One region of the Streptomyces sp. NPDC014623 genome, then DNA from elsewhere that is predicted to be linked to it. Evidence: predicted binding sites of a transcription regulator. Region 1 holds the regulator's gene; the other holds the start of a gene.
The links. Region 1 encodes HspR, which represses chaperone genes until heat shock. Its sites were predicted from a motif close to TTGAGNNNNNNNNNCTCAA; they were not measured.
Positions count from the first base shown of each region.

Region 1 (17,533 bases):
GAGCCCCGGTTCCGGGAAGGGGCGGGCGGGAGCCGAGCCCGCGCAGCGTACGCGGAACGGGCCCGGTCCCCGAGGGAGACCGGACCCGTCAGTACGTCTGTGACGTAGCCGCTTACTTCAGCTTCGTGCCGGAGGAACGCAGGTTGGCACACGCCTCCGCGACCCGCTCGGCCATGCCCGCCTCGGCGGACTTGCCCCAGCTGCGGGGGTCGTAGACCTTCTTGTTGCCGACCTCGCCGTCGACCTTCAGCACACCGTCGTAGTTGCGGAACACGTGGTCCACGATCGGGCGGGTGAAGGCGTACTGCGTGTCGGTGTCGAGGTTCATCTTCACGACGCCGTTCTCCAGCGCGGTGGCGATCTCCTCGGCGGTGGAGCCCGAACCGCCGTGGAAGACGAAGTCGAACGGCTGGCTGCCGGCCGGCTTGCCGTACTTGGCGGCGACACCCTGCTGGAGGTCCTTGAGGAGCTCGGGGCGCAGGACGACGTTGCCCGGCTTGTAGACGCCGTGGACGTTGCCGAAGGACGCTGCCAGCAGGTAGCGGCCCTTCTCACCCAGACCGAGAGCCTCGGCCGTACGCAGCGCGTCGTCGACGGTCGTGTACAGCTCGTCGTTGATCTCGTGCGTGACGCCGTCCTCCTCGCCACCGGTCGGGGTGATCTCGACCTCAAGGATGATCTTGGCGGCGGCGGCCTTGGCCAGCAGTTCCTGGCCGATGGCCAGGTTGTCGGCGAGGGTCTCGGCCGAACCGTCCCACATGTGCGACTGGAACAGCGGGTTCAGACCCTTGGCGACGCGCTCCGCGGAGACGTCGAGCAGCGGACGTACGTAACCGTCCAGCTTGTCCTTGGGGCAGTGGTCGGTGTGCAGCGCGACCGTGATGTCGTACTTGGCGGCGACGATGTGCGCGAACTCGGCCAGGGCTACGGCGCCCGTCACCATGTCCTTGTTGTGCTGGCCGCCCAGGAATTCGGCGCCGCCGGTGGAGATCTGGACGATGCCGTCGCTCTCCGCCTCCGCGAAGCCGCGCAGTGCAGCGTGCAGGGTCTGGGTCGACGTCACGTTGATGGCCGGGTAGGCGAACCTGCCTGCCTTCGCCCGGTCGAGCATCTCGGCGTAGACCTCGGGGGTTGCGATGGGCATCTGTCCGCTCCTTGGGATGTGCGGGTGTGCGGTGCTTGGTCCCTGACCTGGGGGCGACGTCATCGTCGCCCTTATCTTCCCAGACTCTCGCTTCGGCTCCACGCTGCCCGTCGGCTCCTGTTCCCTGTTTCACGTGAAACAGGGAACAGCCCGAGGAAGCCGCAGGTCAGGCCAGGTCGAGGTCCGCCACGGAGTAGACCTGGACGTACGGCAGGCCTGCCTCGGCGATCGCCGAGGCGGCGCCGCGCTCCACGATCACGGCGACGGCCACGACCTCGCCGCCGGCCTCGCGCACCGCTTCGACCGCGGTCAGCGGCGAGCCGCCGGTCGTCGAGGTGTCCTCGACGACGAGGCAGCGGCGGCCCTTGACGTCCGTGCCCTCGATGCGGCGCTGCATCCCGTGGGCCTTCTGCGCCTTGCGGACGACGAACGCGTCCAGGCTCTTCCCGCGCGCCGCCGAGGCGTGCAGCATCGAGGTGGCCACCGGGTCGGCACCCAGTGTCAGACCGCCGACACAGTCGTAGTCCAGCTCGGCGGTGGCGTCGAGCATCATCTGGCCGACCAGCGGCGCGGCCTCGCCGTCCAGCGTGATCCGGCGCAGGTCGATGTACCAGTCGGCTTCCAGACCCGAGGAGAGGGTCACTTTGCCGTGCACCACGGCCTTGTCCTTGATCTGCTGGAGCAGCTCAGCACGTACGTCAGTCATGCCAACGAGGGTAAGGGCTGCCGCGGAGGGTCAGAGCCGCGCCCAGCTCCAGGTCGACGTGATTTCCAGGGGCTCGATCGGGGTGACCAGCCGGGGGGCCGTGTTCAGCCCGTTCGGCGGTCCGGACTGCGGCTCCACACAGACCGCCTCGGCCTGCTCGTCGTAGACCACCACCCACTCGTCCCGGCTCCTGACCGTCAGCTCCAGCTGCCCGGGCCAGGTGAGCTTCACGTCGACGCCCTCAGGCATCCCGAAGCAGTCGTCCCAGGGGCCGGGGACGGGGTCGGTCCGGCGGCCGGTCGGCAGGTGGTCGTCGCCCCGCTCCTCCTGCCAGGCCGCGTCGAAGGCGATCTCCACGTCCTGGCCGCCGAGGTTCCGGAGGAACCAGGGGTGCCACCCTGCCTGCGCCGGGAACGAGTCCCCGTACGTCTCGATGCCGAGGCTCAGCGTCAGCGACTCCTCGGTCAGCTCGAAAGCCTGCGTCACCCGGCCCTCGTACGGCCACGGGTCGGCCAGATCGTAGAAGAAGGCCGCTTCCGAATCACTCTGCCGGGCCGGTTGCCAGGACGTGTCACGGCCGGTGCCGTGGATGGCGTGCGGCGGCGAGTTCAACGGCATCCGGTGCAGCTCGCCGCCATTGCGGAACAGACCGTTCCCGGTACGGCCGCACCACGGCACCATGGGGAAACAGCCGTACCGCTCGCCCTGGCGCAGCAGTTCGGTACCCCCGATCCGTAGGCTGCTGATCCGGCAGCCGTGCACGGGATCAACGGTCAGTTCGACGTCGCCGGCGCTCAGCCGTGCGTTCTTCACCACTCTGCTCACCCCCCGACACTACTGGCGTGGGACGGCTCCCTACGGCCTCCTGCGCCGCAGAGCTCTGCTCACCACCACGGCCGAGACGATCGCCAGGGCGGCCGCCGGGGCGGCCCAGCGCAGCGCGAGGCCCGCGGTGCCGTCCTCGGGCGAGGGCACGGGGGCGTACCGGCCACGTGGCGGAGCGTGGTCGACCTCCTCCGTGCTGCGGCCGATCATGGTGCGGCGAGCGTGCGCGGCTTCGGCCGGCGGCTCGTCCGGCACGGTGAATTCCATGTCCGCGGGCGAGTCGAGCGAGGACGGCGGCACGGGCACGTCGAACACGGACTCCATGCCGGCTCCCGGCGGCTCCTCCCGTGAGGCCTCGGCGCCCGACGCCTCCTCCCCTGAGGGTTCCGCAACCGGCGCCCCGGCCTCCGGCGAGCCGTCCCGCGTCGCCAGCGACTCCGTCACCAGCTGCTGCGTGAAGCGGTCCAGCAGACGCTCCGCCGCACTGAGCGCCACCGGTGCGTCCAGCTCCACGATGCGGCCGTCGCCACTCGCCGTGCCGGTGAATCCGATCGTCGTCCCACCGTCCGTCTCCGTCAGGCCGATGGTCAGCGTCAGCTTCACCGAGCCCGTACCGCGGGCCTCCACACCCTCCCCGGTGACGGAGAAGGAGTCACCTCCGCCGGAGGGCCGCAGCGTCAGCGCCCCTCGGTACGTGATCGTGTGGCCGTCGGCCCGGAATTTCAGCCGTCCCGTCAGCGGCCCCGCCGACGCGTCGGCATCCTGCTGGAGTCCCGGTACGCAGCGCGCGACGCGGGCGGGATCACCCAGCGCCCGCCGCAGGGACGAGACCGGAACCGGAACGAACACCTCATGCTCCATACCGCCGAGCCTACTCAGCCCCGGCCGTACCGTCAGCGCTTCCACCCCCGAAGGCCCCCCGACGGCCTCCCGAAGGCCGTGCGGGCCCCCGGCCTCCGTGCTCACGGCTCCTCCCGGTACCGCGGGTGGACCAGTGTCGACGGCAGCACCCCGTGCTGCCGCGCCCGCTCCGCCGCGCGCCGGCCGGCCAGCAACTCCCGCTCCCCCAGCGTCCGCAGAGGCGGCGCCTCCGGGTCCATGCCGAGCCGTCCCACCGTCTGCCGGGCGGCCAGCACGAACCCCCAGTCCCGCGGTTCCTCCGCCCCATCCGTGGCGCGCCCCGGACCCGTCACGAGCCCACCGGCCCGCCCCTCGACGCGGTACGGCCGGGTCACCAGGCCGCCCGCACGTACCGACGCCTCCACCGTCCAGAACGTCCTCGGCCTGCTGCTCGGCGGCCCCGCGTGCACCACCAGCCGGCCGGCCGGCTCCAGAGCTCCGGCGACCAGCCCGTAGAACTCTGCGGCGTAGAGCTTCGTGCTCGCCGTGATCCCCGGGTCGGGGAGGTCCGAGATCACCACGTCGTAGCGGTCGTGCGTGGCTCGCAGCCAGGCGAAGGCGTCCCCGGTGACCGCCGTCAGCCGGGGGTCCTCGTACGCGTGCCCGTTCAGCGCGGAGAGCCCCGGGTCCGTGCGGGCCAGCCGGGTGACGGCCGGGTCGAGCTCGACCACCACGACGGACGTGACATCCGGATAGCGCAGCACCTCACGGGCGGCCAGCCCGTCGCCCCCGCCCAGGATCAGTACCCGCCGGTGTGCCCCGTTCATGGCCGGGTGCACGAGCGCCTCGTGGTAACGGTGCTCGTCCCGGGAGCTCACCCGGAGCCGGCCGCCCAGGTAGAGGCCGAGCGAGCCGCGCCCCGGACCGGTCAGGACGATCTCCTGCACCTCTGTCTGCACCGCGACCCGCACCTCGTCCCCGTACACCGCGCGCCGCGCCGCCCGCTCGAAGTCGTCGACCAGGACGGAGGCCGTGGCCAGCAGGACGATCACCGCTCCGTTGACGACGACCAGCAGCAGGCGTGAGCGCGGTCCCAGATCGCGCCGGAACACCCACAGCACCAGCGTCCCGCCCGCCGCCGCGTTGACCGCGCCGGTGAACAGCGCCCCGGTCAGCTGGCCCATCACCGGCAGCAGCAGGAACGGGAAGGCCAGCCCGCCGGCCAGCGCGCCCACGTAGTCGGCGGCGAAGAGGTCCGCGGCCGCTCCGCCCGCGTCCTGCCGGTCGACCCGTTGGATGAGTGTCATCAGCAGCGGGATCTCCGCGCCGATCAGGATCCCGATCACGAGCGAGAAGCCGGCCACGGCGTAGCGCGGCTCCCCGAGCCAGGCGAAGGACGCGTACAGGACGAGCGCCGACGTCCCGCCGACGAGCGCGAGCGCGGCCTCGATCAGCCCGAACCCCACGGCGGCCCGGGTGCGTAAACGTTTCGCGAGCAGCGACCCGATGCCCATCGCGAACACCATCAGGGACAGCACGACCGAAGCCTGCGTGACCGAATCACCGATGAAGTACGAGGCCAGCGCCACCAGTTCCAGTTCGTACACCAGACCGCACGCGGCGCAGACGAAGACCACGGCCAGCACGAGGAACCGGCCGGTCCTCTGCCGCACGGGAAGCCGGGTCGCACCCCCTCGCGACGGCGTCTGCTGGTCGATCATGAAATGAACGCTACGTGACGGCCCGGTTGCCGTTTGTCACCCACACGAGTACACATGACGCGTGCCCGGTCTCCGTGCACCGCACCGGACGGGTCCGCGCCCTCCTCACGGCACCGCCGTCGGCACCCGCGCTCCCACCCGGGTGCGGGTCACCACCAGTTGGCCCTCCTGCGGATACGCGTGCCAGGTCCGCCAGCGCACCTGCCCCTCCGTCCGCTGCGCGAGCATCGCGGTGAAGGCGTGGGGACTGCCGGGGAACGTCCCCGCCAGCCCGTGCGGATGGTCGGACACCAGCGCGAGCAGCTCCTGGGCCCGCCCTGCGAACGATCCCTCCGAGAGCGTCTCGACGCGTGCCGCGAATTCGTAGTCCCAGTCACCCAGGCTCTCGGCGACACCCAGCGGCAGCGGTGCGCTGCTGCCCGGCAGACAGGCGACGGTCTCGGAGCACCTGCGGTTCCCCTCCTCCAGCAGCACCTGGTGGGAGGCGCCGAGCAGCCTCAGCTGCACCTTCGATCCCGACAGTTCGAGGTCGAGCACGGCGAGTGCGGGCAGCGGCTCCCGCCCGAGCGTCCATGCGAGATCGGCGGCCCGGGTATCGGAATAGGCGGTCTGAAGGGTCGTGAGCATGGATCGGCTCCGCAAAACACGCTGGGACACATGGACAGGAGGCACCCCCGGACGGCGGACGTGGGGGGGGGAGGGGCCCGATCCGGCCCAACTGGGGCCCGGGGGCTGAATGTTCTCTACTTCGATGCAATCACGAGGTAGGTCGTGCTCACAGCGTTTTTACCCAACTTGCCGCGGTTTCCATCCCTCAGGGGGCAGGACGGTTCACCTGTTCCCGCACTCCAACAAAAAGGTGTCCGGCGGGAGTTCATCTCCACCGGACACCTCGTACGCGCTCGCCCCGCCCGGGACGGGCGGGCCTGTCTCAGCTGCTGCCGCCGCCGCAGCCCCCGCCGCCACCGCAACTGCTGCCGCCGCCTCCGCAGGAATGCCCACCGGAGTCACCGCCGCCGCTGTCCCCGGCCCACCAGCTGTTGCCGCCCGAGCCGCCTCCCCCGCCACTGTCCGAGCCCCGGCGGCCCGCCCGCCCGGCGCGCCCCGCCGGGGTCTTCTTCCGGCTGCCTGATCCTGTGACGAGGGCAGCGGCCCCCACCGCCACGATCACCAGGAACACGATGAAGACGAACAACCCCATCGACCTCACATCCTTCTCTCCCCCGAAGCGAGGTCCCCGCTTCTCGAGTGGGCGTTGGATTCCCCTGGCCCGCCGCGCCCAAAGCAGACTTGAGCAACTCCAGAGCTTCGGAACAGGATGGCGTCCATGACACAGGGACGACCGCTGCTCAACCGCCGCCTCACCGAGTTCGGCACGACGATCTTCGCGGAGATGACGGCCCTGGCCGTACAGACGGGATCGATCAATCTCGGCCAGGGCTTCCCCGACACCGACGGTCCCGAGGAGATCCGCGAGGCCGCGGTCCGCGCGCTGCGCGCCGGCCACGGCAACCAGTACCCACCGGGCCCCGGCATCCCCGAACTGCGCTCCGCGGTCGCGGAGCACCAGCAACGGCACTACGGGCTGGAGTACGACCCCGAGGCCGAGGTCCTGGTCACCACAGGTGCCACGGAGGCGGTCGCCGCCTCCCTGCTCGCCCTCCTGGAGCCCGGCGACGAGGTCATCGCACTGGAGCCCTACTACGACTCGTACGCCGCCTGCATCGCCATGGCGGGCGGCACCCGCGTCCCCGTCACGCTCCGGCCGCACGAAGGGGCCTTCCGGCTCGACCTCGACGAACTGCGCGCCGCCGTCACGCCCCGCACCCGGCTGATCCTGCTCAACACCCCGCACAACCCGACCGGCACCGTCCTGACCCGGGACGAGCTGGCCGCCGTCGCCGCACTCGCGTGCGAGCGGGACCTTCTGGTGGTCACCGACGAGGTCTACGAGCACGTCGTCCTCGAGGGTGAGCACATCCCCCTCGCGTCCTTCCCCGGCATGCGTGAGCGCACGGTCACCATCAGCAGCGCGGGCAAGACGTTCTCACTGACGGGGTGGAAGATCGGCTGGATCACCGCGAGCCCGGAACTGGTCACCGCGGTCCGCTCGGCCAAGCAGTTCCTGACCTACGTCTCCGGTGGCCCCTTCCAGTACGCGGTCGCCGATGCCCTGCGCCTGCCCGACAGCTACTTCGAGGGGCTGCGCGCGGATCTGCGCGCCAAGCGCGACCTGCTCGGCGCGGGCCTGGCGGAGGCCGGTTTCGAGGTCTACGAACCCGCCGGGACGTACTTCGTCACCGCCGACATCCGTCCGCTCGGTTCGGGGGAGGACGGCTTCGCCTTCTGCCGGGCGCTCCCGGGGCGCTGCGGGGTCGTCGCCGTCCCGAACGCGGTCTTCTACGACCACCGCGAGCAGGGCGCGCCCTTCGTACGCTTCGCGTTCTGCAAACGTACGGACGTGCTCACCGAGGCGGTCACCCGGCTGAAGGGCCTCCGCGCGTCCTGACCCGGAACAGCGCAGGCCCGGGACGGAGCGCCGGCCGCACTGGCCGCGCCCCGGACCGGACCTGCGCCGTCCGTCCGCCGGATCAGGCCTCCGTGGGCTCCCCGCCCTCGGTCTTCTGCTCCGCGGACTCCAGTCCCAGGCGCTCCACGAGCCACTTGTCGAACTCGATCGAGGCCCGCACCCAGCTGACCGTCGAGGAGACGAAGTGCTCCAGGCTGACACCGGTGCCGATGAGCATCTGCGCCTCACCGACCAGGCGTACGGAGGCGGCGGTGCCCTCCTCGCCCTCATGGGCGTGCGTGTAGACCTTGGGCCACAGGGTGCGGCGGTTCCAGTCGTCGATCGCGTCGAGCAGCACGGCGCGCTGGTCCAGGGCGTGGGGGCGGTCGTAGAAGGTCCGGACCGAGAAGACCTGCTGCTCCTCCTCGCCACGGAACATGAAGTACGTCCGGAAGTCTTCCCACGGCGCGGCGAGGTCGCCCTCGTCGTCGACGACGAACTTCAGCTCCATCTGCTCGAGAAGCTGCTTGACGAGGTCCTGGTCGGGGACCACGGGGCCTTCGGGCCTTTCCGCCTGCGGTTCGGGCTGGCCTCCGAAGTTGGGGATCGAGGACGGGTCGATAGACATCGCTGGGTACTCCTGTGGATCGCACGTGGTTTCCTGGCTTCGACCCTAGCCGCGATCGCGGCCGGTGGTCCTACGCACTCAGGGGAATCGTCCCCCCGCTCGTTCCCCTGGCCCTCGACCAGGAAACCGCGGCCAGCACGGCGCAGAGCGTGCCGACGACTCCGGCCCCGCCGATCGTCTGTGCCGAGGACCCGGACAGCTCCGCCGCCAGGCCGCCCGCCGCGACACCGATCCCCTGCACCGCGGTCAGCCCCGACCTGGCGAGTCCCAGCGCCTGACCGCGCTGGCCGGCCGGGGTGAGCAGGACGAAGGTCGCCCCCGCGGTGATCTGGTACGCGGAACAGACGCCCGACACCAGCAGCACCAGCAGGGCCACCCCCACCCCGGGGCCCGCGAGGTAGACGACCAGCGGAAGGTTCGCGCCCACCGCCAGCGGCCCGAGCAGCCGGCGCCGGCGCTCGGCGTCGAAGCCCGTACGGCCCATGAGGGCCGCGCCCAGAACCATTCCGGCGGGGTGCGCGGCGAGCAGGAGCCCCACCGAGGCGGCGCTCCCGCCGGCCTCCTCGGAGAACGGGGCGGCGAGACCCTCCGGCAGCACGACGAAGCCCGCCAGCCAGCCGAGCGCGACCAGCGACCGCAGCCGGGAATCCGACCAGATCAGGACCGCGGCCTTGCCCACCTGGGTGTGCACCCGCTTCGGCTGCGCGTCGCCCGGGTCCACCGGCCGCGCCTTCACACCCAGCCTGATCAGGCATGCGGAGACCAGGAACGTCACCGCGTTCAGCCCGAGGGAGAGGTGGCCGCCCAGCCACACCACGAGCACCCCGCCGACGGCGAAGCCGACCAGCTGTCCGGCCTGATGGGTGATCATCATGACCCGTTGTCCCCGCTCGTACAGGCGCTCACCCAGGACGGCCGGCATCAGGGCGCCCTGCGACGCCCCGAACGGCGCCTCGGCGAGCTGCGCCAGCACCAGCAGCCCCGCGAGCAGCGGCAAGGGTGTCCCCGGCAAGGCCATCAGGCCGACGAGGACGGCCCGCACCAGGTCGCATCCGATCATGACCGTGCGCCGGGGGAAACGGTCCGCGAGGCCGGAGAGGAGCACTCCGGACAGCAGTGCGGGCAGGCTCGTCAGAGCGTAGGTCGCCGCGGTCCAGCCGGCCGACTCGGTGCGTTCGAACACGAGGAGCGACAGCGCCACCCGTGCCAGCTGGTCGCCCAGCACCGACTGGGCAAAAGCCGCCCACAGCGTCCGAAATTCGCTCAGGCGAATGAGGCTGCCGCTCCTGCAATCCTTCGGCTCCGCCTTCGACTCGCCGGGTATCCGCTCCGTCATGCGCGCACCCTACCGGTTGCCGAATTCACCCCGAACGCCCCTGCGGAAAAGAAAAGGGCCCGGAGTGTCCCGATACCGCGCGGCACCCGATCACCCGGACAACTGCCGTTCCGGCTCCGGCCGAGGACGCAGATATGTATCGGTCGGACACAAAAAACAATGGTCCGGACCGGGGATTCCCGCATCCGGCCAGATTAAGGAAACTTTCGGCTCGATTTCACAGGTGTTCCCCCGACGAGGTGTGCCCGATGGACACATCAATGGGGAGGGGCCGCACACGCGTGTGCCCCCTCCCCGGCCGGGACACGAGGTCTTCCGGCCGGGGAGGGGGCACAGGACACCGCCCGGGTCTACAGGGTCTTCGCCGCCGCGGTCCCCACGGTCAGTCCGTCACCGCCCCGGTCGACCCGGACCGTGTCGCCGTCCTTGACCTCGCCCGCGAGGATCTCCTTCGCGAGCCGGTCGCCGATCGCGGTCTGGATGAGCCGGCGCAGCGGCCGGGCGCCGTACGCCGGGTCGTTGCCCTCCACCGCCAGCCAGGCCAGTGCTCCGGGGGTGACGTCGAGGCGGATCCGCCTGTCGGCCAGCCGCCCGGCGAGACGGCCCACCTGGAGCCCCGCGATGTGGGCCAGCTCGTCGCCGGACAGAGCGGAGAAGACGACCAGGTCGTCGAGCCGGTTGAGGAACTCCGGCTTGAACGAGGCCCGTACGACCTCCAGGACCTGCTCCTTCTTCACCTCGGGCTCGGTCAGGGGGTCGATCAGGAACTGGCTGCCCAGGTTCGACGTCAGGATCAGGATGGTGTTGCGGAAGTCCACCGTCCTGCCCTGCCCGTCGGTGAGCCGGCCGTCGTCGAGCACCTGCAGCAGGACGTCGAAGACCTCGGGGTGGGCCTTCTCGACCTCGTCCAGCAGCACGACGCTGTACGGGCGGCGGCGCACCGCCTCCGTGAGCTGGCCGCCCTCCTCGTATCCGACGTAGCCGGGCGGGGCACCGACGAGACGGGCGACGCTGTGCTTCTCGCTGTACTCGCTCATGTCGATGCGGATCATGGCCCGCTCGTCGTCGAACAGGAAGTCGGCGAGTGCCTTCGCCAGCTCCGTCTTGCCGACCCCCGTCGGACCGAGGAACAGGAACGAACCGGTGGGCCGGTCGGGATCGGCGATCCCTGCGCGTGTGCGGCGTACGGCGTCCGACACGGACCGCACGGCCTCGCTCTGGCCGATCAGCCGCCTGCCCAGCTCGGACTCCATCCGCAGCAGCTTCTGGGTCTCGCCCTCCAGGAGGCGTCCGGCCGGGATGCCGGTCCAGGCGCCGACGACGTCGGCGATGTCGTCCGGGCCGACCTCCTCCTTGACCATGGTGTCCCTGGAAGCCTCCTGCTCGGCCTCGTCCGCCTCGGCCAGCTCACGCTCCAGGCCGGGGATCTCCCCGTACAGCAGCTTGGAGGCGGTGTCGAAGTCACCGTCGCGCTGGGCACGCTCCGCCTGGCCCCGCAGCTCGTCGAGACGCTCCTTGAGCTCACCGACGCGGTTCAGGCCCTGCTTCTCCTTCTCCCAGCGGGCGGTGAGACCGCGCAGCTCCTCCTCCTTGTCGGCGAGGTCGCGGCGGATCTTCTCCAGGCGCTGCTTGGAACCCTCGTCGCTCTCGTTCCTGAGCGCCAGCTCCTCCATGTGCAGCCGGTCGACGGAACGCTGGAGCTCGTCGATCTCCAGGGGCGAGGAGTCGATCTCCATGCGGAGCCGGGAGGCCGCCTCGTCGACGAGGTCGATCGCCTTGTCGGGGAGGAACCGGGAGGTGATGTACCGGTCGGAGAGCGTCGCCGCGGCCACCAGCGAGGAGTCGGCGATCTGGACCTTGTGGTGCGCCTCGTAGCGGCCCTTGAGCCCACGCAGGATCGCGATGGTGTCCTCGACGGACGGCTCGGCGACCAGGACCTGCTGGAAGCGGCGCTCCAGCGCGGGGTCCTTCTCGATGCGTTCGCGGTACTCGTCCAGCGTGGTGGCGCCGACCATGCGGAGCTCACCCCGGGCGAGCATCGGCTTGAGCATGTTGCCCGCGTCCATCGCGGAGTCGCCGCCCGCGCCCGCACCGACGACGGTGTGCAGCTCGTCGATGAAGGTGATGATCTGTCCGTCGCTCTCCTTGATCTCGGAGAGGACGGTCTTGAGGCGTTCCTCGAACTCGCCGCGGTACTTGGCGCCCGCGACCATCGCGCCGAGGTCCAGGGAGACGAGCCGCTTGTTCCGGAGGGACTCGGGGACATCGCCCTTGACGATGCGCTGGGCGAGCCCCTCGACGACGGCCGTCTTGCCGACGCCGGGCTCACCGATGAGCACGGGGTTGTTCTTCGTACGGCGTGACAGCACCTGCACGACGCGGCGGATCTCCTGGTCACGGCCGATGACCGGGTCCAGCTTGCCCTCGCGGGCGGCGGCCGTGAAGTCCGTACCGAACTTCTCCAGCGCCTTGTACTGCCCCTCGGGGTCGGGAGTGGTCACCCGGCGCCCTCCCCTGCTCTTCTCGAATGCGTCCAGCAGCTTCTTCGCACCGGCTCCCTGTCCCTCGAGGATCTCACCGGCGCGGCCGCCCTTCGCCGCCACGGCGATCAGCAGGTGCTCCGTGGAGAGGTAGTCGTCGCCGAGTTCCTTGGCACACCGGTCGGCGTCGGCGAGGACGGCGAGCAGTTCGCGGCTGGGCTGCGGCGGCGCGACGGTCGACCCGGTGACGCTGGGCAGCGCACCGAGCAGCCGCTCGGTCTCCTCGCGCACGGCCACCTGGTCGGCCTCGGCGGCGGCCAGCAGGTCGGTGATGTTCGCGTTGTCCTCGCCCGCGAGCAGCGCGAGAAGCAGATGCCCGGGGGTCAGGTCCGGATGTCCGTCCTTGACGGCCCTGCTGGTGGCCGCGTTGAGGGCGTCCCGGCTCTTGTTGGTCAGCTCGGCGTCCACGGGCGCTGTCTCCTCCTCGTACGGGTGCTTCATGGAACTATGACTCGAACAACGGGTACAAAGTTGAGTCTATTCCACTCAAGGGCAGGGTGATGCCTCCCCGGCTCCCGAATCTTCCTGTATCTAGGCTGACCCCATGCCTGACGTACGCGACCCCGGTCCCGAATACCTCGCCTTCTGGCAGGAGCGCCACGTGTGCACCCTGACCACGCTCCGCCCGGACGGCACGCCGCACGTCGTGCCCGTCGGGGTGACGTACGACCCGGAGACACGGCTCGCCCGCGTCATCACCGGCGGGAACACCAGAAAGGCCGCCAACGTCCTGGCGGCCGGCCCGGAGGGGGCACGGGTCGCGGTCTGCCAGATCCAGGGGCGCCGCTGGGCGACCCTGGAGGGCCGCGCGGTCGTCCGCACGGACCCCGGCGCGGTCCAGGACGCGGTACGCCGCTACGCGGAGCGCTACGAGCGCACTCCGCGGCACAATCCGGAGCGGGTCGTCATCGAGATCGCCGTCGACAGGGCTCTCGGAAAGGGCTGAGAATTCGAAGCGCTTTCCGGGCAGCACAACGGCGCCATCGTGTTCAGGTCACGATGGCGCCGCTGTGTGGGGGAAGTGCCGGAACGACATGGAGCAACGGGGGAATCGTTCAGGCACTGCGGGGGGTGGCGGAAATGGCTTCTTGCTCGAACAGCTCATGGTCGCGCTGATCGAGATTCACGAAAATCATGCCGTACCTCACGGCACAGCGAACCGGTTGCGGCGCTCCGCGCGGTCGGCGGAGGCAGCGATAGGCACGGATGTCGTCATCCGTTTCCATCACGACAACGATGGGCTCTCCGAACAGGGTGACCATCAACGAATCGCCCTGGCGGGTGAGCGCCGTGAGCAGATCGATGAAATGCCACCCTGAGCGATAGGCCGTGGCCATCTCCCGCCGGAAGGTGCGGTCGTCCGGTGGGGTGGTCATGAGCCGGCGTGGGTCGGAGTGGACCAGGCGATGTCACCCGGCTCGGTCTGGGTCCCCCATGCGATGTCACCCGGGTCGGCCTGGATCCCCCATGCGATGTCACCCGGCGCAGACGCCTCGACGTTCCAGGCGATGTCGCCCGATGCCGCAGCAGCGCCCCCACCCCAGGCGATGTCGCCTCCGCCCGCCAGTCCAATGCCCAGGGCTGCAACGAACGAGGCGGCAAGCGCCGAGCGAAGCATTCGCTTATACATGATCGGCTTCGTCCTCACTTGTGGATTGTTCTCCCCCGCACCAAAGACGATGTCTCACCCAGGCACTCGAACACCACCGACTCGATGCATCATGTTCCTGCATGTTCAGGAACCTGGGGGGTGGAGATATGACCGCAAGCTACACAAAGCCGACACATCCTCACGGGATTACCGAACTATGCGAAGAAGGAGGGCGCCTGTACGCCGGTGCGCTGCGCTCCGGACGCATCGCACGCTCCGAGGTGGCGGCGACTCCCTGCCTGATCGACTTCGCCCTGCTGCACCCCGATCCCGACGATCCCGAGTGGCTCCGGCCCGTACCGCCGTCGGCCGCGCTGGCCAAGCATCTGCACCCGCTCGAACGCGAGATCCTGGAGCGCAGGCGACGCTCCGTGCTGCTGGCCGAGTCCTTCGAACCGTTCATGGACATCAGCGCCCAGGATCCGCCGACCACCCACGCCATCACCGTCCTCGAGGGCGCCAACCGCATCAACGCCGCCCTGGACCTCGCCACCGCCGAGTGCCGCACCGAGGTCCTGACGGTCCAGCCGGGCGGCGGCCGGAGCCAGGACCGCCTCAGCGAGGCCCTGGAGCGGGGTCTGGCCGTCGTGGACCGAGGCGTGCGCCTGCGCACGCTCTACCAGCACACCGTGCGGCACAGCCCCAGCACGCTCGCCTACGCCGAGCTCATAGCGGACGAGAACGTGGAGATCCGCACGCTCGAGGAACTCATCGAGCGGCTGATCATCTTCGACCGCACGGTCGCCTTCATCCCCGCCACGGACGACCGCCAGATCGCCCTGGAACTGCGTCACACGGGGCTGGTGGAGTACCTCGCCAAGGTGTTCGAGCAACTCTGGACCAGAGCCGCACCACTGCTCGAAGAGGTGAAGTACACCTCGACACCGCTCGGTATCACGGGTGTTCAGCGCTCGATCGCCCAACTCCTCGTCGAGGGCCACGTCGATGACTCCATCGCCCGTCGCCTCGGTATGAACGTACGCACCTGCCGTGCGCACGTGGCCAAGCTCAATGCCGCGCTCGGCAGCAACAGCCGCGCCCAACTCGGCTATCTGATCGCACAGTCGGGCATCCTGGACCAGCAGTGATCCCGGAGCTCCCGGACAGGGCGCACCAGGAGGAGGCGCGGCCGCACCGGGTCTCGCCGGGCCGTTCCCCTGCATGTCCAGCCTCCCTCCGCCGTTAGGCTTTGGCCACCGTCATCTTGTTGCAGTGCACGAAGTGGGGGGGTTCCAAACCGACATGGACGACGCCAAAAGGGCCCACCCTCACGGGACCCGTGAGCTGTGCGACCCGGCCGTCCGCCTGTACGAGGAGGCCCTGCGCGCGGGGCGCCTGCCCCGCACCGCACTCGCCGCGGCACCCTGTCTGCTGGACATGGCCCTCGTCGAACCCGACCCACGTGACGGCGGCTGGCTGCGGCCCGTCCAGCCGTCCGCCGCCCTGGCCCGTCTGCTGCAGCCCATCACCCGCGAGATCAGCGAGCGGATCCGGCTGACCTCCACGCTCGCCGCGGCGCTGACGCCCCTCACGGCGGTCTTCGACGAGGACCCCAACCTCGCCATCACCGTGCTGGAGGGCCGCTCCCACATCATCTCGGTGCTCCGGGAGGCGTCCACCCGCGCCACCGAGGAGGTCCTGACCGCGCAGCCCGGCGGCAACCGCCTCACGCACAACATGCAGCAGGGCCTGGAGAACGCCCGCTCCGCGATCGCCTCGGGCGCCCGGCTCAGACACCTCTACCAGCACCCCGCCCGCTACAGCCCGGGGCTCAGGGACTACGTGGCGCAGATACCGGCCGACCACCTCCAGGTGCGGACCGTCGAACAGACCGTCGACCGCCTCATCGTCTTCGACCGCTCCGTCGCCTACATCCCGGCCGCGCCCGGGGACGAAGCGGCCCTGGAGATCCGTCATCCGGCCCTCGTCCGCTACCTCACCCGGGTCTTCGAGGTCCTCTGGGTCCAGGCGACCCCCTACAGCGAGCAGTTGCCCGTCGCGGCCCCGGGAACGCCGGTCACCGCCGTCCAGCAGAGCATCGCCCGTCTCCTCGCGGAGGGGCACGTCGACGACCTCATCGCCCGCAGACTGGGCATCAGCGTCCGCACCTGCCGCTCTCACATATCCAAGCTGATGCAGTCGCTCGGCGCCCGCAGCCGCACCCACCTCGGGGCGCTCCTGGTGCGCTCGGGCATCGTGGACCAGGAGTCCGCGACAACGGCGAAAGGAGGGCCCGCCCCCCGGAGCGTGAACTCCTGGAGCGGGCCCCGGCGGCCTTCGGCGCGCGCCTCAGTCCTTCGGCCTCTTGGGCCGCCAGACCACCAGCGCGCCGGCCTGCTGCACATCCTGGTAGGGCACCAGGTCGCGCCGGTAGGAGGCGTGCACCTGGGCCTCGCGCTGCTGCATGGCCACGGCCGCGCCGTCCACCGCCGCCGAGAGCTCCGCGACGCGCTGCTGGAGCGCGGCGACCTGGTTCTCCAGCTCGATGATGCGCTTGATACCCGCGAGGTTGATGCCCTCGTCCTGCGACAACTGCTGCACGGTGCGCAGCAGTTCGATGTCACGCGCCGAGTAGCGGCGGCCGCGCCCGGCCGTGCGGTCCGGCGAGACCAGGCCGAGGCGGTCGTACTGGCGCAGTGTCTGCGGGTGCAGGCCCGAGAGCTGGGCCGCGATCGAGATGACGTAGACCGGTGATTCGTCGGTCAGCTGGTACGGATTGCGTCGACGGCCGTCCATCTCAAGCTCCCTTCGCCGCCTGGAACAGCTCCGCCCGCGGGTCCTCCCCCGCGGTCGACTTCCGGTAGGCCTCCAGCGCGTCCTGGGCGTCCGCACCGAGGTCCGTGGGCACGGCCACCTCGACGGTGACCAGGAGGTCGCCACGGGTCCCGTCCTTGCGTACGGCGCCCTTGCCCCGGGCCCGCATCGTACGTCCGTTGGGCGTGCCGGCCGGGAGTTTCAGGGTGACCGGAGGCCCGCCGAGCGTGGGGACCTTCACCTCGCCGCCGAGCGCCGCCTCCGGGAAGGTGACGGGCACGGTGACGGTGAGGTTGTCGCCCTTGCGGCCGAAGACCGGGTGGGCGTCGACGTGGACGACGACGTACAGGTCGCCGGCCGGACCACCGCGCTCCCCCGGGCTGCCCTTGCCGCGCAGCCGGATGCGCTGGCCGTCCAGCACACCCGCGGGAATCCTGACCTGCATCGTGCGGGCCGACTTCGCCCGGCCGCTGCCCTTGCAGACCTCACAGGGGTCCTGGGCGATGAGGCCCCGGCCCTTGCAGTCCACGCAGGGGTCGGTCAGGGAGAATCCGCCGCCGGTGCCGCGCGACACCTGGCCGGTGCCGACACACGTCGGACAGACCCTCGGGGTGCCGTTCTTGTCGCCGGTACCGGAACACGCCTTGCAGGGGGCCTGGCTGGACATCCGCAGCGGGACCGTGGCCCCGTCGACCGCCTCGGTGAAGCTGAGCGTCACCTCGGACTCGATGTCCTGGCCGCGCCGCGGCTGGACACGTGTGCCCGCACCGCCGCGGTTGAACAGTCCGCCGAAGACATCGCCCAGACCGCCACCGCCGAAGCCGCCGGCGGTCTGGCCACCGCCCGGTGCGCCGCCGAAGAGGTCGCCCAGGTCGAAGT
Region 1 is NZ_JBIBZU010000013.1:219,293-236,825, forward strand. Features, by position in the region: gene fbaA (class II fructose-bisphosphate aldolase) at 113-1,144, opposite strand; gene pyrE (orotate phosphoribosyltransferase) at 1,311-1,850, opposite strand; gene ACF1FZ_RS22060 (aldose 1-epimerase) at 1,881-2,675, opposite strand; gene ACF1FZ_RS22065 (SRPBCC family protein) at 2,706-3,536, opposite strand; gene ACF1FZ_RS22070 (polyamine aminopropyltransferase) at 3,638-5,236, opposite strand; gene ACF1FZ_RS22075 (DUF2617 family protein) at 5,342-5,863, opposite strand; gene ACF1FZ_RS22080 (hypothetical protein) at 6,168-6,437, opposite strand; gene ACF1FZ_RS22085 (pyridoxal phosphate-dependent aminotransferase) at 6,564-7,745, shown strand; gene ACF1FZ_RS22090 (YbjN domain-containing protein) at 7,828-8,373, opposite strand; gene ACF1FZ_RS22095 (MFS transporter) at 8,444-9,709, opposite strand; gene clpB (ATP-dependent chaperone ClpB) at 10,060-12,657, opposite strand; gene ACF1FZ_RS22105 (pyridoxamine 5'-phosphate oxidase family protein) at 12,794-13,195, shown strand; gene ACF1FZ_RS22110 ((2Fe-2S)-binding protein) at 13,305-13,625, opposite strand; gene ACF1FZ_RS22115 (5'-nucleotidase) at 13,622-13,879, opposite strand; gene ACF1FZ_RS22120 (helix-turn-helix transcriptional regulator) at 13,981-14,988, shown strand; partial or broken gene ACF1FZ_RS22125 (LuxR C-terminal-related transcriptional regulator) at 15,143-16,141, shown strand; gene ACF1FZ_RS22130 (heat shock protein transcriptional repressor HspR) at 16,190-16,636, opposite strand; gene dnaJ (molecular chaperone DnaJ) at 16,638-17,533, opposite strand, start outside.

Region 2 (7,915 bases), on a different contig from region 1:
AGCGTGTGTGGGCGGAGTGCCGCCTGGAGTGGCGTCCCGTTCATCCCCTAATGTGGCGGTCTCGTCCAAGGCTGGTTGGGGAAGGGACTTGATGTCGTCGATGGAGCGCACCGTCGTCCGCTGTGCCGAGGGGCACGTCTTTACCACCTCGTCGTTCCCGATGCAGCAGCTCGGGTCCGCGCGGATCGGTCCCGGGCGGCTCATCCGCTGTCCGCGCTGTGCGCGGCTGAGGCGGGCCGTTCCTGTGGTGTTCGAGGAGCGCTAGAGGTGTGAGGCAGGCGCGCGCGGGACGGTCCGGTTGGGGCCGGCTCGCGCGTTCTGCGTATCCTCGGTGCGTGCTTCTCTCAGATAAGGACCTCCGGGCCGAGATCGATGCCGGGCGGGTTCGCATTGACCCGTTCGACGCTTCGATGGTGCAGCCCTCGAGCATCGATGTGCGGCTGGACCGCTACTTCCGGGTGTTCGAGAACCACCGCTATCCGCATATCGATCCCGCCGTCGAGCAGACGGACCTGACCCGTCAGGTCGAGCCGGACGGTGACGAGGCGTTCATCCTCCACCCCGGGGAGTTCGTCCTGGCCTCCACCTACGAGGTCATCTCGCTCCCCGACGACCTGGCATCGCGACTGGAGGGGAAGAGCTCGCTGGGGCGGCTCGGGCTGGTGACACATTCCACGGCAGGGTTCATCGACCCCGGTTTCTCGGGGCATGTCACTCTGGAACTGTCGAATCTGGCGACGTTGCCGATAAAGCTCTGGCCGGGAATGAAGATCGGGCAGCTGTGTATGTTCCGGCTGACCTCTTCATCGGAGTTCCCGTACGGATCCGAGCGTTACGGATCGCGCTATCAGGGCCAGCGAGGACCGACCGCCTCGCGTTCTTACATGAATTTCCACAGGACTCAGGTGTGATACGGCATGGCTGGTGAGATGCGGGAGAATCTGACGTACGAGGCCTTCGGGCACGCCGTACGCGAGCTGGCGCAGGCGGTGGCCGACGACGGCTACGAGCCGGACGTCGTGCTGAGTATCGCGCGGGGCGGGGTCTTCGTCGCGGGCGGTCTGGCATATGCCCTGGACTGCAAGAACATCCATCTGGTGAACGTCGAGTTCTACACCGGGGTCGGGACCACGCTGGAAATGCCGGTCATGCTGGCGCCCGTTCCCAATGCCATCGACTTCACGCAGAAGAAGGTCCTCATCGCCGACGACGTCGCCGACACGGGCAAGACGCTGAAGCTGGTCCGTGACTTCTGCATCGATCATGTGGCCGAGGTGCGCAGCGCGGTCATCTACGAGAAGCCGCAGTCCCTCGTGAAGTGCGAATACGTGTGGAAGAAGACCGACCAGTGGATCAACTTTCCGTGGAGCGTGGAGAAGCCCGTCGTGCGCCGTGAGGGTCAGGTTCTCGACTCCTGAGAGCTGTCCCGCTATTCCTGGCGGGCGCACGACGACGGTTACGGCACCTCGCCGCGTTGTCGAAACGCCCGGATACATCCAGTACGCGGGCGCCTCTCCGCCTTGCGATGCACCGCGTCTGACGCCGCGCGCTGATCCACCAGGAAGTGCGGGACAGCCCTCAGGCAGCGCCGCGGGAGGAACGGGAGGGGGCCCGGTGCGACGCACCGGGCCCCCTCCTGCGTGTCGGACCGGGATCAGATCGTGCCGAGCTTGATGATCGAGAGCAGCGCGATCAGCTGGATAGCGGAGGCGCCCAGGGCCTTCGGCCACGGCAGGTCGTGCGACTTGCTCACCATCGAGGTGAACAGTGCTCCGGCGGCCAGCCAGGTGATCCAGCCGAGGATCTGGACCAGGGAGTTCTCACCGCCGAGGAAGAGGGCGAAGATCAGGCGGGGCGCGTCCGTGATCGACATGATGAGCATCGACAGCCCCACGGTCGGCTGCCAGGAGCCCGTGCCCCCGAGCTGGCGGGCCAGGGTGTGGGTGACCGCGCCGAGGACCAGCCCGCCGATGACGAAGCCGACGCCCGTGAAGATCACGTACGGGGCGGCCGTGGAGACCTCCGCGTGGATCGCCTCGTCGCGTGCCTGGTCGAAGCCGAAGAGCGCGAGCAGGCCGTAGACGAACGTGACGACGATCGCGGTGCCCCAGACGGGGTGGTCGCGCATCTGCCAGAACGTCGATCCCGGCCGCATCACGATGCCGCTCAGCAACTGCTTCCAGTGCAGCCTGGGTCCTGAGGGGTGTGCGGGGGCCTGGCCGGCCTGGTAGGTGTTCCCGTCGCCGTACGGGTCCTCGTTGATGCTGAACGCCTGGGTGTGTCCCGGGGTGTCGGCATACGGGTCCTGTCGCGAGGGCTGGTGGTGCGGGTCGCCGAAGTACTCCGGTTCGCCGTGTCCGCCTGCGTGCCCGTTCCCACCCCCGTGTCCGTTGCCGCCGTGCCCGCCGCCGTACGGTGCGCCCTGAGGACCGCCGTACGGTGCGCCGTTGCCTCCTGTGGGGGGCCACGGCTGCCCGCCGTACGGCGGCGGCGGTGATGCCTGTGCGCCGTACGGCTGTTGCTGCTGCGGGTGTTGTTGCGGTGTGCGGTTGTCCCGGCCGCGTCCGATCCTGAATCCAGCCACACATCGAACGTACCTGGTCCGTACGGGTGTGGTGTGAGGGCCGGGGGAACAAGGGGCCCATTGCGGCCTAGCTGTGACATCCCCTAGGGGAACCCCGGGGGGCTCGCACCACCTCGGAGAGGACCCTCGGTGGCACCCGGGACACACGGAAGCGGCCGGTCCTGCCCCCGAGGCAGGTCCGGCCGCTTCCGTGGTGGGGGACGGCTACTGAACGGGTTCCGGTTCCGGCCGGCCGGCCGGCGCCGCGTCGCCCGCCGGGTCGGCAGGTGTCTTCACCGACTCCAGGAGCAGCTGTGACACGTCCACGACCTGCACCGACTCCTTCGCTTTGCCGTCGTTCTTCTTGCCGTTGACCGAGTCGGTCAGCATGACGAGGCAGAACGGGCACGCGGTGGAGACGATGTCCGGGTCGAGAGAGAGGGCTTCGTCGACGCGCTCGTTGTTGATGCGCTTGCCGATCCGCTCCTCCATCCACATCCGGGCACCGCCGGCGCCGCAGCAGAAGCCGCGCTCCTTGTGGCGGTGCATCTCCTCGTTCCGCAGACCCGGGACCTTCGCGATGATCTCGCGCGGGGGCGTGTAGATCTTGTTGTGGCGGCCCAGGTAGCAGGGGTCGTGGTACGTGATCAGGCCCTCGACCGGTGTCACGGGGATCAGCTTGCCCTCGTCCACCAGGTGCTGGAGCAACTGCGTGTGGTGGATGACCTCGTACTCGCCGCCGAGCTGCGGGTACTCGTTCGCGATGGTGTTGAAGCAGTGCGGGCAGGTCGCGACGATCTTCTTCGACGACTTCGGCTTCTTCGTCTCCGGTTCGTCGTCGTCCTCGCCGAACGCCATGTTCAGCATCGCGACGTTCTCCTGGCCGAGCTGCTGGAACAGCGGCTCGTTGCCGAGGCGGCGGGCGGAGTCACCGGTGCACTTCTCGTCGCCGCCCATGATCGCGAACTTGACGCCCGCGATGTGCAGGAGCTCGGCGAAGGCCTTCGTCGTCTTCTTGGCGCGGTCCTCGAGGGCGCCCGCGCAGCCGACCCAGTACAGGTAGTCGACCTCGCTCAGGTCCTCGACGTCCTTGCCGACGATCGGGACCTCGAAGTCGACCTCCTTGGTCCACTCGACACGCTGCTTCTTGGCGAGCCCCCAGGGGTTGCCCTTCTTCTCCAGGTTCTTGAGCATCGTGCCCGCCTCCGACGGGAACGCGGACTCGATCATCACCTGGTAGCGGCGCATGTCGACGATGTGGTCGATGTGCTCGATGTCGACCGGGCACTGCTCCACGCACGCACCGCAGGTGGTGCAGGACCACAGCACGTCCGGGTCGATGACGCCGTTCTCCTCGGCGGTGCCGATGAGGGGGCGCTCGGCCTCGGCCAGGGCGGAGGCCGGTACGCCTTCGAGTGCCTCGGCCGACGCCTTCTCGGTGCCCTCCATGTCCTTGCCGCCGCCGGCCAGCAGGTACGGCGCCTTGGCGTGCGCGTGGTCGCGCAGGGACATGATCAGGAGCTTCGGGGAGAGCGGCTTCCCGGTGTTCCAGGCGGGGCACTGCGACTGGCAGCGGCCGCACTCGGTGCACGTGGAGAAGTCGAGGATGCCCTTCCAGGAGAACTGCTCGACCTGGGAGACGCCGAAGGTGTCGTCCTCGCCCGGGTCCTCCCAGTCGATCTCCTTGCCGCCACTGGTCATCGGCTGGAGGGCGCCGAGTGCGACCTCGCCGTCGGCGTTCCGCTTGAACCAGATGTTCGGGAAGCCGAGGAAGCGGTGCCAGGCGACACCCATGTTCGTGTTGAGGGAGACCGTGATCATCCAGATCAGCGAGGTGCCGATCTTGATCATCGCGGTGAGGTAGATCAGGTTCTGGAGCGTGCCGAGCGTGAGACCCTTGAAGGCGAGCACCAGGGGGTACGAGACGAAGTAGGAGGCCTCGTAGCCCTCGACGTGGTGGATCGCGCCTTCCAGGCCGCGCAGCGCGAGGATGGCCAGGCCGATGATCAGGATGATGTACTCGACGAAGTACGCCTGCCAGGCCTTGGAGCCGGCGAAGCGGGACTTGCGGCCGGCCCGCGAGGGCAGGTTCAGCAGCCGGATGGCCATCAGCGTGACGATGCCGAGCACGGTCATGATGCCGATGAACTCGATGTACATCTCGAACGGCAGCCAGCCACCGACGACCGGCAGCACCCAGTCGGCCTGGAAGAGCTGTCCGTACGCCTGGAGCAGCGTCGGCGGCAGGGTCAGGAAGCCGATCGCGACGAACCAGTGGGCGAAGCCCACGATCCCCCACCGGTTCATCCGGGTGTGGCCGAGGAATTCCTTGACCAGGGTGATCGTGCGCTGCTTGGGGGCGTCGGTGCGGCTGCCTGCCGGTACCGGCTGTCCGAGACGGACGAACCGGTAGATCTGCGCGACGGCTCGGGCGATGAGCGCAACGCCGACGACAGTCAGCACCAGCGACACGATGATCGCGGCGAGTTGCATTTGGGGGCTCCTCGGGCCTGCGAGGGTGGGATCCAGCGCGTACAAGTGATTACTAAGCAGTAACTTAATCAGTCTGTGCTGACACTATCCACTTATTCCGCCGCGCTGTAGCCGCGCAGGCGGTGATCTGTGTCGCTCAGGTGAGCCTTCCCCGGGCGTCGTGGTCCGCGCGGCTCCGCTCGCAGGGGGATGCGTACGGATTGCGCCAGGATCGCCAGGTCGAGCCATGTTCCATGATGCTCTGCGTAGTGCGCGTCCAGGAGGGCGGGTTCGTCCCAGGGCATCCTGGAGTGGGTGCGCACCTGGGCCAGGCCGGTCAGACCCGGCCGGAGCCGCTGCCGCCAGTGTCCGGCGGCGGGTCCGGACAGGGCGGCCTCGGCGGGGGTGAGCGGCGCCGGGCCGACCAGGGAGAGGTCTCCCCGGACGACGTGGGGCAGCTGGGACAGCAGGTCGAGCCGGAACCGCCGGGTGCGCAGTGAGCGCAGCTCGAAGGGGTGGCCGCCGAGGCCGACCCTGGTCTCGCGCCGGAGTACGCCTCCCCGGCCGCGGGATGGCCGGAGGGCGAGGGCCAGGGCGGCGAGGAGGAGGGCGGGCGCCGCCAGGAGCAGGAGTGCCGTGCCGAGCGCCAGGTCCAGGGCGCGCTTGGCGGTCAGGGATCTCAGGGGGCCGGCGATCCGGGCGGCGGCCGCGGCCGCCAGGTTCCCGGTGGCGCGTCCGGCTGCCGCCCGGGCGGCAGCGAGGGCGCGGCCGGGCCGGGGGCCCGCCGCCCGGACCGCCGTCGCCGTGGCGGGGCGCCGTTTTCTTCGTGCCGCAGTCTGTCTCGCGTTCCGCATTGCACCTGCCCGGAGTCGATGACGTAACGGTATGCACGTCTTGATGCATTTTGTGACAGAACGATCTCATGGTGCGAAGGTGGGGGGCGTGTGTGGTGTGCCGCGCATGCCGGGGGTGCCGGGCGAGGTGCTCCCGGTCGGCCTGCGGCTGTACCCGAACACGCGAATTCCCTGCTCAGCGCATATGTGAGCACATAAGTTGAGCGTAAGTGACTCAGGTCCTTTGACTCCGGGCTGGGTGTCATGCATCCTTGAGTCAGATCCACTCAAGTAGTCAGTTGGAGGAATTGAAATGGCACGTGCGGTCGGCATCGACCTGGGCACGACTAACTCCGTCGTCAGCGTTCTCGAAGGCGGCGAGCCCACCGTCATCACCAACGCCGAAGGCGCCAGGACCACGCCGTCCGTCGTCGCCTTCGCGAAGAACGGCGAGGTGCTCGTCGGCGAGGTCGCCAAGCGCCAGGCGGTCACCAACGTCGACAGGACCATCCGCTCCGTCAAGCGCCACATGGGCACTGACTGGAAGATCGACCTGGACGGCAAGAGCTTCAACCCGCAGCAGATGAGCGCCTTCATCCTGCAGAAGCTGAAGCGCGACGCCGAGTCCTACCTGGGCGAGAAGGTGACCGACGCGGTCATCACCGTCCCGGCGTACTTCAACGACTCCGAGCGTCAGGCGACGAAGGAGGCCGGCGAGATCGCGGGCCTGAACGTCCTGCGCATCGTCAACGAGCCGACCGCCGCCGCCCTGGCGTACGGCCTCGACAAGGACGACCAGACGATCCTCGTCTTCGACCTCGGTGGCGGCACCTTCGACGTGTCCCTCCTGGAGATCGGCGACGGCGTCGTCGAGGTGAAGGCCACCAACGGTGACAACCACCTCGGTGGTGACGACTGGGACCAGCGCGTCGTCGACTACCTGGTGAAGCAGTTCGCCAACGGACACGGCGTGGACCTGTCCAAGGACAAGATGGCTCTCCAGCGTCTGCGCGAGGCCGCGGAGAAGGCGAAGATCGAGCTCTCGTCCTCGACCGAGACCACGATCAACCTGCCCTACATCACGGCGTCCGCCGAGGGCCCGCTGCACCTGGACGAGAAGCTCACGCGCTCGCAGTTCCAGCAGCTGACCGCAGACCTCCTGGACCGCTGCAAGACCCCGTTCCACAACGTCATCAAGGACGCGGGCATCCAGCTCTCCGAGATCGACCACGTCGTTCTCGTCGGTGGCTCCACCCGTATGCCCGCCGTCGCCGAGCTCGTCAAGGAGCTGACCGGCGGCCAGGAGGCCAACAAGGGTGTGAACCCGGACGAGGTCGTCGCCATCGGCGCCTCGCTCCAGGCCGGTGTCCTCAAGGGCGAGGTCAAGGACGTCCTGCTCCTCGACGTGACCCCGCTGTCCCTCGGCATCGAGACCAAGGGAGGGATCATGACCAAGCTCATCGAGCGCAACACCACGATCCCGACCAAGCGCTCCGAGATCTTCACGACGGCCGAGGACAACCAGCCGTCGGTGCAGATCCAGGTCTACCAGGGCGAGCGCGAGATCGCGGCGTACAACAAGAAGCTCGGGATGTTCGAGCTGACCGGTCTCCCGCCGGCCCCGCGCGGTGTGCCGCAGATCGAGGTCGCCTTCGACATCGACGCCAACGGCATCATGCACGTCGCCGCCAAGGACCTCGGCACCGGCAAGGAGCAGAAGATGACCGTCACCGGCGGCTCCTCGCTGCCGAAGGACGAGGTCAACCGGATGCGCGAGGAGGCCGAGAAGTACGCGGAGGAGGACCACGCCCGCCGCGAGGCCGCCGAGTCGCGCAACCAGGGTGAGCAGCTCGTCTACCAGACGGAGAAGTTCCTCAAGGACAACGAGGACAAGGTCCCCGGTGACGTGAAGACGGAGGTGGAGACCGCGCTCACCGAGCTGAAGGAGAAGCTCAAGGGCGAGGACACCGCCGAGATCCGCACCGCCACCGAGAAGGTCGCGGCCGTCTCCCAGAAGCTGGGCCAGGCGATGTACGCCAACACCCAG
Region 2 is NZ_JBIBZU010000048.1:258-8,172, forward strand. Features, by position in the region: gene dcd (dCTP deaminase) at 336-911, shown strand; gene ACF1FZ_RS34675 (phosphoribosyltransferase) at 918-1,418, shown strand; gene ACF1FZ_RS34680 (Yip1 family protein) at 1,655-2,584, opposite strand; gene ACF1FZ_RS34685 (heterodisulfide reductase-related iron-sulfur binding cluster) at 2,789-5,056, opposite strand; gene ACF1FZ_RS34690 (sugar transferase) at 5,149-5,889, opposite strand; gene dnaK (molecular chaperone DnaK) at 6,182-7,915, shown strand, end outside.
Region 2: dnaK (molecular chaperone DnaK) is a predicted target of HspR. The motif match lies at 6,141-6,159, and genes of this name have one in related genera.